DNA from 3 places in the Sinomonas atrocyanea genome. Region 3 is predicted to be linked to each of the others. Evidence: predicted binding sites of a transcription regulator. Region 3 holds the regulator's gene; each other region holds the start of a gene.

Region 1 (5,265 bases), 630 kb from region 3:
AGCTTGACGCCTCCGGCGACGGAGAAGGGGACGCGTGATTCCGTCCCGGCGGAGAGGAGGCCGTTGAGGTCGTAGCCGGGCTTGGCCTGCTCGTCCAGGCCGGCGTGCATCTCGACGAACTTGGCACCGAGGGCGCGGACCTCCTTGGCACGGGCCGCCTTGTCGGCAATGCCGATCAGATCCACCACGACGCCCTTGTTGTGCGCCTTGGCTGCCTTGACGGCGCCGGCGATGGTGGAGTCGTCGGCAGTGCCGAGCACGGTGACCAGGTCGGCGCCGGCCTTGAAGGCGATGTCGGCCTCGAGCTCGCCGGCGTCCATGGTCTTCAGGTCGGCGAAGACGATCTTGTCCGGGTGGGCTTCCTTCACGGCGGTGATCACAGAGAGGCCTTCGGCCTTGATCAGGGGAGTGCCGAGCTCGATGATGTCGACGTACTCGGCGACCTTGCCGGCGAGCTCGAGCGCGTCTTCGGTGGTGAGCAGGTCGATGGCGACTTGGAGTTTCATGGTCTTCGCATTCTTTCGGTAGGGAACTGCTGGTGGCATCCATAATTCCGAAACGAGCTGGCTAGGGTAACGCTGTTTTTTGATGGTTCTCGCTACACTTAAGGACTGGTGCGAAACCCGGCGAATTCCGACCTCGTAATTCGGTGTGGGGCGAATGGCCGACGCCCCGCTATTGCGCGGGCCCGGTGCGGTCGGCGGAAGCAGGCCTATGCCACGCCAGCGTGAGAGCAAACGGGTCGGGAGGGGGGGCCTCGGCGCCACGTGGGTCGGGCTTTCCCACACGCTCGTGCCGCTCGTCATTGAAGATGGTGAGAATCCGCAGTGCTGCCTTACGGTCAGCTCCGGTGCGGATGCCTGACGCGGCTGGAGACGGACCGTGACTGGTTTCGGGGCCGGGGCCGCCTCCTGCGCGAGGTCGTCCAAGATCCGTGCCAGCAGTCGGGTTGCCCAGGAAGCTACCCGCATGCTGCCACTTGGGTCGGCCCTAGCGGCCGGATTGGCCGCGCAAGAAGAGAGGCCTCCTGAGAGAAGAGAAGTGCAGTGTGGCCGCACCCCCACCCCGGAGGCCTCTCGTAGTACCTAGTTGATGGCGGCGCGGAGTTCCTTGGCAGCGAGGGCCGGGTCGGAGGCGCCGTAGATGGCCCCGCCCGCGACGGCGACGTCGGCTCCGGCCTTCTGGACGTCGGCGATGGTGGCGAGCTTGACGCCTCCGGCGACGGAGAAGGGGACGCGTGATTCCGTCCCGGCGGAGAGGAGGCCGTTGAGGTCGTAGCCGGGCTTGGCCTGCTCGTCCAGGCCGGCGTGCATCTCGACGAACTTGGCACCGAGGGCGCGGACCTCCTTGGCACGGGCCGCCTTGTCGGCAATGCCGATCAGATCCACCACGACGCCCTTGTTGTGTGCCTTGGCTGCCTTGACGGCGCCGGCGATGGTGGAGTCGTCGGCAGTGCCGAGCACGGTGACCAGGTCGGCGCCGGCCTTGAAGGCGATGTCGGCCTCGAGCTCGCCGGCGTCCATGGTCTTCAGGTCGGCGAAGACGATCTTGTCCGGGTGGGCTTCCTTCACGGCGGTGATCACAGAGAGGCCTTCGGCCTTGATCAGGGGAGTGCCGAGCTCGATGATGTCGACGTACTCGGCGACCTTGCCGGCGAGCTCGAGCGCGTCTTCGGTGGTGAGCAGGTCGATGGCGACTTGGAGTTTCATGGTCTTCGCATTCTTTCGGTAGGGAACTGCTGGTGGGAGGGGAGGGGCCGGGACTACTCGAGGTTGGCGTGGCGCAGCCAGAGCTGTTCGGCGGGAGCGTCCGTGTTGTCCCAGAGGGACTGGAAGAGTGCCTCAGTGACGAGGAAGAGCACCTGCTCGAAGAGGGAGCCGGCGTACTGGGCGGAGACGCTGGAGGCGTGGTCGGTCTTCTGAGCAGCAGGGATGGTGACGACTGCGTCTGCGAGCCCGGCGAGGGGGGAGGTGGGATTGGTGGTGAAAGCCGCGATGCGGGCTCCTGCCTTCGCGGCGGTCTCGGCCGCCTTGACCACCCCAGAAGTGGTGCCCGATCCAGAGGCGACCAGGAGCAGGTCACCGGAGCCGATCGCGGGAGTGGTCGTGTCGCCGGCCACATGAACGGTCATGCCCAGGTGCATCAGGCGCATGGCGGCCATGCGTAGGACCAGGCCACTGCGCCCGGCTCCGGCGACGAATACGCGGCCTGGGTGAGCGAGATGCGCTGCAACGGCTGCGACCTCGTGCTCGTTAACCTTGCCCGTGGTGTCCGCGATCTCTTCCTTGACCAGGAACAGGCTGCGGACGATGTCTCCTGGCTCGACGGGCGCGGTCAGCGTGCCGATGGCTGTTGAATTCACGATGTTTCCCTTTCGACTCGAACCGCGTCCCCGTTGGCCGGCGGATGCTTCTTGCGGTTGGCATTCATGATTCCGGGATGGACAGCGCCCGGTAACACTGTTTTCTGATAGTTCTCACTACACTTAAGGGCTGGCCCACGAGATTCTTGCGGGGGACTGCCCAAAAGAATGGTCCACGCCAATCCGAATTAGCGTTTCCCGTGGGCAGTGGGTGAAGGATGATCGACGGGACCGCACTCGAGAGACTCTTTTGGAGGGCAACCGGCGATGGAAACCTCAGATTCTTGTCTCCATGCGTGGATGGGCCAAGAAGCCCTCGCGGAAGCCATGATTCCGGTGATCGGCCGGCTGTACCGCGAGAACGATGTCGTCATGTCCGTCTATGGTCGGGCACTGACCAACAGGTCCACGCTGGAGATCCTGAAGGCGCACCGCTTCGCGCGCCGCGTCAGCAAGGAGGAACTGCCCTTGGAGGAGACGGCACCTCTGCTGACGGCCCTGTCGCAGTTAGAACTGGGCGCTGCCGACATTGATATCGCGCTGCTGAACCAGAGATTCAGGGACGGCGGCGGGGCCTGCGGTTTGGAGGAATTCCTGCGCCGCGAACTGGCCGATGTGGTGGGCAAGCGCGGCGCCGATGATTGTGCCCGCACGGACATCGTGCTATACGGATTCGGAAGGATCGGGCGGTTGCTGGCACGCCTTCTGGTAGAAAAGACCGGGGGAGGCCACGGCCTGCGCCTGCGCGCGGTCGTCGTCCGGCGCGCCTCCGACCGCGATCTAGCCAAGCGCGCCAGCCTGCTCCGCCGCGATTCCGTGCATGGCTCTTTCGAAGGCACCATCAGGGTAGACGACACCTCTGACACCATCACTGCCAACGGCGTTCAGATCCAGGTCATCTACTCGGATGACCCCGCCAGCATCGATTACACCGCTTACGGCATCAAGGACGCCCTGGTCGTGGACAACACGGGCCAGTGGCGCGACACCAAGGGGGTAGCACAGCACCTGCGGAGTAAAGGCGTTGCGCGTGTATTGCTGACCGCCCCAGGCAAGGGCGAACTGAAGAACATCGTGCACGGCATCAACCACCACGACATCACCGCTACCGACCGGATCGTGACTGCAGCCTCCTGCACTACTAACGCGATCGCGCCCGTTCTGCAGGCCATCAACGACAGGTACGGGATCGTGAACGGCCACATTGAGACGGTCCACTCATTCACCAACGACCAGAATCTGATCGACAACTTCCACCGTGGTGATCGACGCGGGCGCTCCGCAGCTCTGAACATGGTGATCACCGAGACCGGTGCGGCCAACGCGATAGCAAAGGCACTGCCAGAACTGGCGGGGAAGCTCACGGGCAACGCGATCCGCGTCCCGACGCCGGACGTTTCTATGGCCATCCTCAACCTCAATCTGGAACGCTGGACTACCAAGGAAGAAGTGAACGACTACCTGCGCGAGGTGTCACTGCATTCTGATCTGCGCGACCAGATCGACTACATCGAGTCATCCGAGGTCGTCTCCACCGACTTTGTCGGTTCCCGCAGCGCAGGCACTGTTGACGGCCTCGCAACCATCTCCAACGGCAGCAGCGTGATTCTCTACGTCTGGTATGACAACGAATTTGGCTACAGCTCGCAGGTCATTCGGGTCATGGAACAGATGGCCGGCTTGAGGCGGCCCACTTTCCCGGCGCCGGATATCGTCGACGAAGCCATCTCGATGCTCGCTGCCGCCGGATCGAGGTAGGGAAACCATCTCCACTGGCTGATGCCCAGGAGTAACCCATGCCCGAAGGTATCGGTCTCTCCGCGCCAATCTCACTGAACCCATGACGGGGGCGGTAAGCTACGACGCCGAGAGCTGTCGATCTCTGACTCCCGATGGACTCGGAGTATTGATGCGGCCGGCCGCTGTCGAGCTTCGAGATCGACCGTGCCGCCCTTGATTCCCATGCAGTGAACCGCGGCGCACCCGGCTTTCGCAACCATCGCAAAGGCCCTTGCTGGCGGCGCGCCCACGGGGCGCCCCGGGGGAGGGGCCAGGGCGCGCCTAAGCGGACTCTGCCTGCCGTGGTCCGTCCGGGTATGCAGGGGCCTAGGCGCCCAGGGTAATCGTCCGGTCGCCGCCGGTCATGGTCGAGAGTGGGAGTTCCGCTTGGCATTCCAGTGCAAGTCGCCCTTCCGACTCCGAACATGCTTGTTAGAAGGAAGGGGGACTGCCGGATCTGAAGAATTACTGGCACCCCTGCGTATCAGGAACGGGTGTATTTATCTGTTCTGCACCCGCGTGCGGCCTATTTGGTGAGAAGTATTGAGACGGTGGTGGCTGCGGCGAGGGCGAGCAGGGCGGTCGTGGTGGTGAGCATGAGTCCCGCTGGGGGCGCCTGGGTGTCGGTGCGGAGTGTGCGGGTGCGGTAGATGACGCAGCAGGCGATGACGGCGGTGGCCGCGGCGGCGGTGCCGGCTGCCAGGCCTAGGGTGAGGGCGTTGCCTTCGATCCTGCCTTCGTGCCTGGACAGGGACCGGCTCCAGGCGCGCCAGATGAGCAGGTCTGAGACGAGCAGGGCCAGCAGGGTCCTTCCCCAGGACAGGGAGGTGCGTTCGGGCTGCAGCCCGGGGTCGCGGGTCTGCTCGTCTGGCGTGGGGCTGGGTGTCATCGGGTGGAGAGGATGAGGATGGCGAAGACCAGGGCTGCGAGGGCGACGACGGTGGTCATGGCCACGAGCAGCCAGGCGTGGGGGAGTTCGCGTTTGTTGCGCATGGCCTGTTCCTGGAGGGACCAGCGCCGGTAGGCCTCGAGGGCCAGCAGGGCGCCGATGGCGGCCAGGATCAGGCACAGGACGATGCGCACCGGGGCGGGGGCGATGTCGGGGGTGAGCTGGTCGATGGCGA
Region 2 (5,265 bases), 960 kb from region 3:
CCTGGCCGTCGAGGAGCTGTGGCCCGAGTCCCTCGCCGAGGGCTGGGACGCCGTCGGCCTTGTGACGGGACGCCCGTCCCAGCCCGTGCGCAGGATCCTGTTCTGCGTCGACCCGGTCCTTGAGGTCATCGAGGAGGCCGCGGCATGGGAGGCGGACCTGATCGTGGCCCACCATCCGCTGCTGCTGCGGGGGGTCACGAGCGTCGCCGCGAACACCCCCAAGGGTCGCGCCGTGCACCGCCTCATCGAGTCGGGCACCGCCCTCGTGAGCGTCCACACGAACGGGGACTCCGCCGTCGGCGGCGTCTCCGATGTGCTCGCCGACGCGCTGGGGCTCGACGACGTCGCGCCGCTGACGAAGGCCGCCGCCGGCCTGCCCGAAGAGGGGATCGGGCGCGTGGGCGACCTCGGCGAGATCACGAGCCTCGGAGATCTCGCCGGGCGGCTCTTCGGCATCCTGCCGGCGGTGGCCGGCGGCGTCCGCGTCTCCGGCGACCGCGACGGGCTCGTGCGCCGCGTCGCCGTGTGCGGTGGCGCGGGTGACAGCCTGTTCGACGCCGTCCGCGCGGCCGAGGCGGACGTCTACATCACCGCGGACCTGCGGCACCACCCCGCCTCGGAGGCGCGCGAGGCGTCCCCGGACGGGCGCCCCTACCTCATCGACGTGAGCCACTTCGCGAGCGAGTGGCTCTGGCTCCCCGCCGCAGCCTCCGCGCTCGACAACGTCCTCACCGACCAGGGCCACAGCCTCGACATCAGGGTCTCGACGATCAACACCGATCCCTGGGACTTCATCCTCACCCCGGGCGAGGGATAGAGTCGCAGCCACCGGCCGCCTCCGCCCAGCCACCCAGGGCAGCGGCCCCTAAGGAGGAACGATGCCCAAGGCCCCGGCCGCCGAACAGCTCAAGCTCCTCGGGCTGCAGGCCCTGGACGCCCGGCTGCGCTCGCTCGAGGTGCGCCGCCGGAGCCTCGAGACGGACCCCCGGCTCGCCCCGGCGAAGGCCGCCCTCGAGCAGGCCTCGGCGGCGGCGGGCGAGGCCGACCGGGCGGTGGCGGAGACCGAGGCAGAGCTTGCCGGGATCGAGTCGAAGGTCTCCGAGGCCTCCACCCGGATCGCGCGGGACGAGGACCGCCTCTACGCGGGGGGCCTGTCGAAGGACCTCGAGGCCCTCCAGAAGGACATCGCGGGGCTGCGTGCGCGCCAGAGCGACCTCGAGGACGCCGAGCTCGAGGTCCTCGAGCGGCTCGACGGCCTGCGGGCGGCACAGGGGTCCGCGGCCGAGGCGCTCGGGGACGCGCGCGGCGCGAGCGAGGATCTCCGCGCGGAGATCGATGCGCAGCTCGCATCGATCGCCGCTGAGCGGGCCACGGTGGCCGAGGAGCGCGCCGAGTATGCCCGGGGCATCGAGCCGGGCCTCGTGGGGATCTACGAGAAGACGCTGGCCAAGCGGGGAGTGGGCGCTGCGCGACTCTTCCACGGCACGTCCGAGGGCTCCGGCATGGCGCTGAGCCCCGGGGACCTGGCAGCGATCCGGGGCGCCGCCGAGGACGACGTGGTCTTCTGCCCGGACTCCGGGTGCATCCTGGTCCGCTCGGCCGAGTGGGCCTGAGCGGGCGTCCCTGCCCTCAGTCCCTGAGCACGAGCGCGAGGGAGTGCGGGCGGCGCGCCGTGCCAGGGACGAGCTCCGCCTCCCACTTCTCTGCCGCGGCGGCGAGCAGGGCCTCCGGCGTGGCAGGCGCCTTGCCGCGACGCGTGAGCAGGTGCCTGACGAGGTCGCCTCGGTGGTGCTTGGCGAAGTGGCTCACGACGCTGCGCTTCCCATTCCGCTCCCTGAACACGTCGACGGTGACGGTCGCGGCCGGCGGGGGAGCGTAGGCAGCGGCGTACGTGCTCGAGCGGCAGTCGACGACGAGTTCCCCGGCTGCGCGCTTTGCCAGTGCCTCGGCGAGGAGGGGCTTCCAGTACGAGGCGAGCCGCCCGAGCCCGGGCAGGGCCGCCGACATCGAGAGCCGGTACGCCGGAACCCTGTCCGCGAACCCCACCGCGCCCCACAGCGCCGAGACCACGACGACCCAGTCGTCGGCCCTGCGGCGCTGCGCAGGGGTCAGGCCCGCGTAGCCGAGGGCCTCGTACAGCACCCCCGAATAGACGGCGTGGGCCGGAGCCGCCGGCTCCGTCGCGAGCCGCCGGTTCCGCTCGACGTCGTGCGCCAGCGACGGCCCGACGCCGAGCACCTCGAGGGCGTCCTCGCGCCCGCTCACCTCGGCGAGGGCCTCCAGTGCCTCCTTCCGGGCCACCTCGAGCTGCGGGAAGCTCAGCGAACCGAGGTCGACGGCGGGACCGGAGGGCGCGGGCGTCTTGCCCTCAGAGGGCGGAAGCAGGATGAGCACCACGGCATCGTACCCGGCAGCCGGCCGGACACCTGAAGGCCGAGAGCGGCCCTATAGACTGGGAACGAGAGGACAGGTCGGCCGGGCGACCGCGGGGCGGTCTGGCGTAAGCCAGGGCGCCGCGAGGAAAGTCCGGGCTCCGCAGGGCAGGGTGGTGGGTAACGCCCACTCGGGGAAACCCGCAGGCCAGTGCCACAGAGAACAGACCGCCGCGGACAGGCGCCTGGCGCCGCGTCCGCGGTAAGGGTGAAACGGCGGTGTAAGAGACCACCAGCTCCCCGGGCGACCGGGGAGGCTCGGTAAACCCCACCCGGAGCAAGGCCAGACAGGGCGCGATCGAGGGCTGCCCGCCCGAGCGCCCGGGTAGGCCGCTCGAGGCCGCCGGCAACGGCGGTCCTAGATGGATGGTCGCCTCCCGCGCCGGGGCAACCCGGCGCGGAGACAGAACCCGGCTCACAGGCCGGCCTGTCCTCACACCCCTGCCGCGTGCCCCCAGCGGGCGCTGTGAGTAGGTTCACAGGGCCTGGGGCGGCGGCCGTGCGGCAGCCTCAGTACACTGGAAGAGAACGTAGAAGTTCTCCACGGGCCGGGCTCTGCGATCGCAGGACCGGCTCTTTTCATGCCCGCTGACCAACCCCTGGACACCCACGGCGGGTATACGCACGACGGCGTGCGAGAAGCAGAGAAAGGCACCTGTGTGAGCACAACGACGGAAACCGCACTCGGCACGTGGATCGGACGCGAGGCCGCCGCGGAGGAGATGATCCCGGTCATCGGCCGGCTCTACCGCCAGAACAACGTGGTCACCTCGGTCCACGGCCGCAGCCTCATCAACCAGTCCGTGGTCGGACTGCTCAAGGCCCACCGCTGGGCCCGCCAGATCGACAGCGAGGAGCTCGCGCTCGAGGAGACCCTCCCGATCCTCAAGGCCCTCGACACGCTCGAGCTCGGGGCCGCCTCGATCGACATCGCGCGCCTGAACGAGGCGTTCCGGGCCGAGGGGCAGACCCTCTCCCTCGAGGACTTCCTGCGCGCCGAGCTCGCCGAGGTCGTAGGCAAGCACGGCGCCGACCCGCGCAAGGGCACCGACGTGGTGCTCTACGGCTTCGGCCGGATCGGCCGCCTCGTCGCGCGGATCCTCATCGAGCACGCCGGCGGCGGCGCGGGCCTGCGCCTGCGCGCCATCGTGGTCCGCAAGGGCTCCGAGAAGGACCTCATCAAGCGCGCGAGCCTTCTGCGCCGCGACTCCGTGCACGGCGCCTTCGAGGGCACCATCACGGTCGACGAGGAGAACAGCACGATCCTCGCCAACGGCACGCTCATCCGGGTCATCTACTCGGACAGCCCGGCCACCGTCGACTACACGCAGTACGGCATCGAGGACGCGATCGTCGTCGACAACACCGGCAAGTGGCGCGACGCGGAGGGCCTGGCCCAGCACCTTCAGAGCAAGGGCGTGGCCCGCGTGCTCCTGACCGCCCCGGGCAAGGGCGACCTGCCGAACATCGTGCACGGGATCAACCACACCTCGATCTCGGCCGCCGACAGGATCGTCACGGCTGCCTCGTGCACGACCAACGCGATCACGCCGGTCCTGAAGGCCATCAACGACAAGTACGGGGTGGTCCACGGCCACGTCGAGACCGTGCACTCCTTCACGAACGACCAGAACCTGATCGACAACTTCCACAAGGGCGACCGCCGCGGCCGCGCTGCCGGGCTCAACATGGTCCTGACCGAGACCGGCGCGGCCAAGGCGGTGGCCAAGGCCCTGCCCGAGCTGGCCGGCAAGCTCACCGGCAACGCGATCCGCGTCCCCACCCCGGATGTGTCGATGGCCGTGCTGAACCTCAGCCTGGACAACGAGACCACCAAGGACGAGGTCAACGCGTACCTGCGCGAGATGTCGCTGCACTCGGACCTGCGCAAGCAGATCGACTACATCGACTCGCCCGAGGTCGTCTCGAGCGACTTCGTCGGCTCGCGCCGCGCCGGGATCGTCGACGGCCTCGCGACGATCTCGACCGGCAAGAACCTCGTGCTGTACGTCTGGTACGACAACGAGTTCGGCTACAGCTCGCAGGTGGTGCGTGTCCTCGAGGACATGGCCGGCGACCACGCGCCGTCGTTCCCCGTGCAGACCGCCGCCGACGAGTACACGCTGGCGACATCTCGGTAGCAATCGGCGGGGAAGCTGGATTCGGCGATGGCCCAGGGGCAAGATGCACCTATGGAAGCAACAGAGCATGAGAGCACGCTCGAGCACGCGCTCGACGTCGCCAAGGCCAACGCCAAGCAGGCAAAGCTGCTCGTCGACCACGCGAAGGCGGCCCTCGCGCGCGGGGACGTGAGTCCCGAGCGCGTCGCCCAGCTGGAGGAGCTCCAGCGGGCGGCGGACGAGGATCTCCAGCGGGTCATCCGCGAGCAGTAGGACCGTCCCGACACGATGCGCGAAGGGCGCCGCACCATCTGGTGCGGCGCCCTTCGCGCGTCCTGGACGGCCCCGCGGGGCCGTGCCTCAGATGTGCTCGTGCACGTCGTGGTCGTGGTCGTCATGGCCGAACGGGTCCGGGTCCACCCCGGGCATCCACGTCAGGCCGGGGACGCCCCACCCGTGCTTGCGCGCCGCCCGCCGAGCCTTCTTCGCGTAGCGGTCGATCAGACGGTCGACGTAGAGCTTGCCGTCGAGGTGGTCGTACTCGTGCTGCATGACCCGGCCGAACCAGCCCGTCGCCACGAACTCGAGCGGGCGTCCGTCGCCGTCGAACCCCTCGACCTTGACCCACTCGGCGCGCTGCAGCGGGTAGCCCTCGCCCGGGAAGGAGAGGCAGCCTTCCTCGTCCTCCTCGGGGTCCGGCGCCGCGCCGGGGA
Region 3 (5,265 bases):
CGTGGACGCTCCCCCGTCGGGCCACCTTCAACGATTGGACCCGCATGAGCACGCCCCCTGTCCCCCCGAACGGCGCCGAGCAGCACCACGGGGATCAGAAGCCCGGGCCCGAGCAGGCCGGGCCAGGACAGGCGGGGCCCGGCGACCAGGGAGGCCCGGCCGCCAGGCCCGCCCCCCGGTACGGGCAGTACGCCCCCGGGTTCGGGGAGGGGCAGCAGCCCCCCGCCTACGGACAGCAGCAGCCGCCCGCCTACGGGCAGCAGCCCGGCTACGGACAGCAGCAGCCCCCTGCGTACGGGCAGCAGCCCCCTGCGTACGGGCAGCAGCCCGGCTACGGCCAGCAGGGCGGCTACGGCCAGCCGTGGCAGCAGCCCGCCGCCCCCGGCTACGGCGCCCCGGGCTTCGGCGCGCCGAGCCCCGAGGCCCAGCGCACGGCGGTCCGCCGGGCGTCCCTGCTGATCTTCATCACGGCGGCCGCCGAGGTCGTCATCGGCTTCTTCGCCACGTTCGTCACACTGAACACGCCCACGTCCGCGCTCCGGAACCTCTTCGACGACGCCGGCGGCGCGTCGTCGGGCATCACCTTCGAGCAGTTCCGCCAGATCATCAGCACCTTCGTGTGGCTCGCCATGGCAGGGGTCGTGGTCAACGCCGCCGTGCTCGTGCTCTGCGGGGTGTTCCTGATGCGGGGCCGGCGCTGGGCGCGGATCCTCGGGACCGTCTTCCTCTGCCTCACCCTCGGCGCGTTCCTCGCGGGCGGCGTCTTCTCCCTCATCACCATCGGCCTCGCGGTCGCCTCGGTCGTTCTCCTGTTCCGGCCTGCGGTGACGGCCTTCCTCGCCGCACAGAACCAGTTCGCCAATCCCTACACCACCCCGAAGGGACCCACCTTCGGCAACCCCTACGGACAGTGACGCCATGAGCCAGCAGCCCACGCCGCCCCCGTACCAGTCCGGCCCCCCGGCGTACCAGCCGGGGCCCCCTCCGCACGGAGCGCCGGACTACGGCCCTCCCCCGCCGCAGGGCTCGTACCAGGGTCCTTGGCCGAGCCAGCTGCCCAGCGGATCCTTCCCCGGGATGCCCGCCGTCGGCATCGGCCGCCCGCTGACCATCATGCTCGCGGTCTGGTTCCTCATCGCGAGCTCCGTCGCACCGCTCGCGGGGATCCCGGCGATCGTCGACTGGATGGGCACCTACATGCACACCGCCCTCATGCAGTCCACGACGCGGGCCAACCGGGCCAGCGCGGTCGCCTTCGCCAGCCAGTTCACGGCCATCATGACCCCCGTGCTGTGGATCTCCGCGCTCATCGGGGTCGCGGTCACCGTGCTGCTCGCGCTCGGGATCCGGGCCGGCATGAACTGGGTGCGCATCCTGCTGACCGTGTTCGCGGGCCTCTCGCTCCTCGGCTACGTGGTCAACTTCGCCATCGCCACGGCGCTCCCGACCGCGCGCACCTTCCCCCTGCCGGCCTTCGTGTACGTGCTCGGGTTCCTCTCGGCGGCCCTGTACATCGCCGCGGCGGTGCTCACGTGGCTGCGCCCCTCGAGCCAGTACATCGCCGCGCGCCGTGCGGCCAAGCTCGGCGGCGGCTACCTGCGCTGAGCACGGGGCGCCCCGGCGTGCCGGCGCCCCCGCTTCCTGACGCCCCGCGGGAGTCGGCGCACGACGCCGGCCCCCGCCTCAGGCGGGCTGCCCGCCCGAGTGGGGGGCGGCGTCGTACGTCGGGTCGGGGTCCGAAGAGGCCCCCGTCTCCCCTCCGGCCTCCCCGCGCTGGGCGTGGTAGGCGAGGATCTGGAGCTCGGTGGCCATGTCCACCTTCCGCAGCGTCACGCCCGGCGGGACCTGGAGGATCGTCGGCGCGAAGCTGAGGATGCTGCGGACGCCCGCCGCGACGACGCGGTCGCACACGGCCTGGGCCACGGACGCCGGGAGGGCGAGGACCGCCATGTTCGCGCGGGTGCGCTGGAAGACGGCCTCGAGGTTGGCCGCGTCGGAGATCCGGAGCCAGCCGATCTCGTTGCCGATGATCTGCGGGTCCGTGTCGAGCAGCGCGACGACGTCGAAGCCGCGGGTGCCGAAGCCGCCGTAGCGGGCCAGGGCACGGCCGAGGTTGCCGGCGCCCACGATCGCGACCCGCCAGTCGCGCGTCAGGCCGAGCGCCACGGAGAGGTGCTGGCGGAGGTTCTCGACCTCGTACCCCACGCCGCGCGTGCCGTAGGAGCCGAGCTGGGAGAGGTCCTTGCGCAGCGTCGCGGAGCTGACGCCGGACGCCTCGGCGAGTGCGTCCGAGGAGACCCGGTCCACGCCGTCCGCCAGGAAGGAGTTCAGCGCGCGCAGATAGACGGTCAGGCGGGAGACGACCGCGGGCGGAAGCTGCTTCCCGTCGGGCGCGGGCGCGGCGCCTCGGCTCCCCGACTGGGACCGTCCTGCCACTGCCACCTCATTCCCTCGCGGGCCTTGCGCCTGTCGCGCGATACGCTCGGTCGCCGCCGTCTGGGCGGCCCCATTCACTCTAGGACCGGGGCGGGGCGGCCGCCAAAAGGGCTGCGGGGCGCCGGGCCGGGCGCTGGGACTCAGCCCCGGCGGGCCGCCTCGACGGTCCGGCGCAGGCGGGCCTCGTTGATCCGCCAGAAGTCGCGCTGGACCCCGTCGACGAGCACCACGGGCACCTCCTCGGCGAAGCGGTCGTGCAGGGCCGGGTCGTCATCGATGCTGCGCTCTTCCCAGCCGAGGCCGGCGTCCGACGCCACCCGTCCGACCACGTCCCGCGCCGCCTCGCAGAGGTGGCACTGGCTCTTCGTCACGAGGACGATCTCGGGGATGCGCATGCCTCCACGGTAGCGCGCGACGGTGGCGGAGCCGCGAATCGCTAGACTCGGACCATGCCCGCAGTGAAGAAGGCGCTGGATCCAGTGCGCCCCGCGCCCCTCGGGCGCCCGGGCGAGGCAGCCTTCTTCGACGTGGACAACACCCTCATGAAGGGGGCCAGCCTCTTCCACGTGGCGCACAAGATGTACGAACGCGGCGCCTTCACCCTCCGCGACGCGGCCGGCTTCGCCTGGAAGCACGTGGCGTTCCTGTTCCGCGGCGAGAGCCTCGAGGACGTCCGCTCGATCGAGGCCTCGGCCCTCGCGCTCGGAGCCGGGATCCTCGCGGTAGACGTCGAGACGATCGGCCACGAGGTCTACGACGAATTCATCGAGTCACGCATCTGGCCCGGCACCAAGGCCCTCGCCGAGCAGCACCTGCGCGTGGGCCGGCGGGTGTGGCTCGTGACGGCCACGCCGATCGAGGTCGCCTCCGTCATCGCCGACCGCCTGGGGCTCACCGGCGCGCTCGGGACGGTGGGCGAGATCGAGGACGGCGCCTACACCGGCCGGCTCGTGGGCGAGATCCTGCACGGGAAGGCCAAGGCGACCGCCGCCGCAGAGCTCGCCGAGCGGGAGGGCCTCGACCTCGACCGCTGCTGGGCCTACTCGGATTCGCACAACGACATCCCGCTGCTGACCCTCGTGGGGCACCCCGTGGCCATCAATCCCGATGCGCGCCTGCGCGCGCACGCGCATGCGCACAACTGGCCCATCTACGACTTCCGCGCCGGGCGCCGGGCCGCGACGCTCGGGCTCAAGGCCGCCACCGTCGGCGGCGCGCTGTACGGGCTGTGGCGCGGCTACGCCCGCTTCCGCCGGTAGCCGTACCCGGCTGCCCCCTCTCCCGCGAAGTCACCCCGCGGGAAGGAAGGTGCCCGGACGCACGTGAGGCCCGCTCCCACGAAGGGAACGGGCCTCACCCACCATCGCCCCTCAGGGGCGGGCGCCTACTTCTTGTTGCGGCGCTGGTGACGAGTCTTGCGAAGCAGCTTGCGGTGCTTCTTCTTGGCCATGCGCTTGCGGCGCTTCTTGATAACCGAACCCATGAAAAGTTCCTTACCGGTAGTTGGTGCCCCGGGCTGCTGGCCGGGTCGCGCACAGGGGCGCCGTTCAACCAACTGCTGGTGACGTGACGTAAAACGTTCCTGAACAGGATACCGTACGCGTCAGGCCGACTCGGTCCTGCCGTCCACGACCGAGTTCTTCAGGTACTGCTCGACCGCGGCCTCCGGAACCCGGTAGGAGCGGCCGAAGCGCACGGCAGGCATCTCCCCCGAGTGCACCAGACGGTAGACCGTCATCTTCGACACCCGCATCATCTCCGCGACCTCAGCGACTGTGAGGAACCGCGACGAGGAGAAATCAGACATACAAACAACTCTAGTTGCTGGAGTGGCCCTTGGGAACGCGGCGGGCCCGAACGGCTCCCGCGAGCTGATCGAGGACCTGCTCGGTGACGCCCCACTCCATGCACTTGTCGGTCACGCTCTGCCCGTAGACGAGCTGCGCACGGCCGGCAGCGAACTCGGCCACGTCGAGCGGCTGGGCCCCGCCCACGAGGAAGCTCTCGAGCATGACGCCGGCCACCGCACCGGCCGCTTCGGCGCCCGCGGCGAGCTCCGCGCCGATCTCGAGGGCCACCTCGGCCTGGCGGTGGTGGTCCTTGCCGCTGTTGGCATGGCTTGCGTCCACGATGAGGCGCGGGTTGAGGCCCTTGCCCGCCATCCGGGCAGAGGCCGCGGCGACGTGCTCGGCGCCGTAGTTCGGCCCCGCGGATCCCCCGCGGAGGATGAGGTGGGTGTCGGGATTGCCGGCGGTCTCCACGAGGGCGGCCCGGCCGGCGTCGTCAATCCCGAGGAAGGCCTGCGCGGCGGCCGCGGCCCCGCACGCGTCGACGGCGACCCCGAGCCCGCCGTCGGTGCCGTTCTTGAAGCCGACCGGCATCGAGAGGCCGGAGACGAGCTGGCGGTGGATCTGGCTCTCCGTGGTGCGGGCGCCGATCGCGCCCCAGACGATCGCGTCCGCGGTGTACTGCGGGCTGATGGGCTCAAGGAATTCGGTGGCCGTGGGGAGCCCGAGCGCGAGGACGTCGAGGAGGAAGCGCCGCGCGGTGCGCAGCCCGCCGGGGATGTCGTGGCTGCCGTCCAGGTGGGGGTCGTTGATGAGCCCCTTCCAGCCCACGGTGGTGCGCGGCTTCTCGAAGTACGTCCGCATCACCACGAGCAGGTCCTCGCGGTGTCCGCGGGCGACGCCGGCCAGTCGCCGCGCGTAGTCGAGGCCCGCCTCGGGGTCGTGGATGGAGCAGGGCCCCACGATCACGAGGAGCCTGTCGTCCAGCCCGTCCATGATGGCGCGCACCTCGTCGCGGGCGCGGGCCACGGTCCGGGCGGCG

The links. The regulator Rex, encoded in region 3, represses fermentation and respiration genes when NADH is low (regulators of the CRP and FNR family bind a similar motif). The targets are predictions, from matches to a motif close to CTTGTGAANNNNTTCACAAG.
Region 1: the regulator Rex is predicted to act here: its motif matches at 2,464-2,483, upstream of SA2016_RS19010 (glyceraldehyde-3-phosphate dehydrogenase).
Region 2: the regulator Rex is predicted to act here: its motif matches at 2,896-2,915, upstream of SA2016_RS11715 (glyceraldehyde-3-phosphate dehydrogenase).

The regions. Positions count from the first base shown of each region.
Region 1 covers NZ_CP014518.1:4,138,956-4,144,220, reverse strand. Annotated here, with positions in the region: gene hxlA (3-hexulose-6-phosphate synthase) at 1-506, opposite strand, end outside; gene hxlA (3-hexulose-6-phosphate synthase) at 1,086-1,709, opposite strand; gene hxlB (6-phospho-3-hexuloisomerase) at 1,763-2,362, opposite strand; gene SA2016_RS19010 (glyceraldehyde-3-phosphate dehydrogenase) at 2,630-4,120, shown strand; gene SA2016_RS19005 (DUF202 domain-containing protein) at 4,668-5,030, opposite strand; gene SA2016_RS19000 (YidH family protein) at 5,027-5,265, opposite strand, start outside.
Region 2 covers NZ_CP014518.1:2,548,537-2,553,801, reverse strand. Annotated here, with positions in the region: gene SA2016_RS11735 (Nif3-like dinuclear metal center hexameric protein) at 1-817, shown strand, start outside; gene SA2016_RS11730 (zinc ribbon domain-containing protein) at 879-1,613, shown strand; gene SA2016_RS11725 (YaaA family protein) at 1,630-2,394, opposite strand; RNA gene rnpB (RNase P RNA component class A) at 2,468-2,866, shown strand; gene SA2016_RS11715 (glyceraldehyde-3-phosphate dehydrogenase) at 3,092-4,573, shown strand; gene SA2016_RS11710 (hypothetical protein) at 4,625-4,825, shown strand; gene def (peptide deformylase) at 4,913-5,265, opposite strand, start outside.
Region 3 covers NZ_CP014518.1:3,509,607-3,514,871, forward strand. Annotated here, with positions in the region: gene SA2016_RS21930 (hypothetical protein) at 45-914, shown strand; gene SA2016_RS16135 (hypothetical protein) at 919-1,605, shown strand; gene SA2016_RS16140 (redox-sensing transcriptional repressor Rex) at 1,684-2,436, opposite strand; gene SA2016_RS16145 (glutaredoxin family protein) at 2,577-2,831, opposite strand; gene SA2016_RS16150 (HAD family hydrolase) at 2,886-3,695, shown strand; gene SA2016_RS21025 (30S ribosomal protein bS22) at 3,821-3,919, opposite strand; gene SA2016_RS16155 (helix-turn-helix domain-containing protein) at 4,040-4,243, opposite strand; gene SA2016_RS16160 (3-deoxy-7-phosphoheptulonate synthase) at 4,254-5,265, opposite strand, start outside.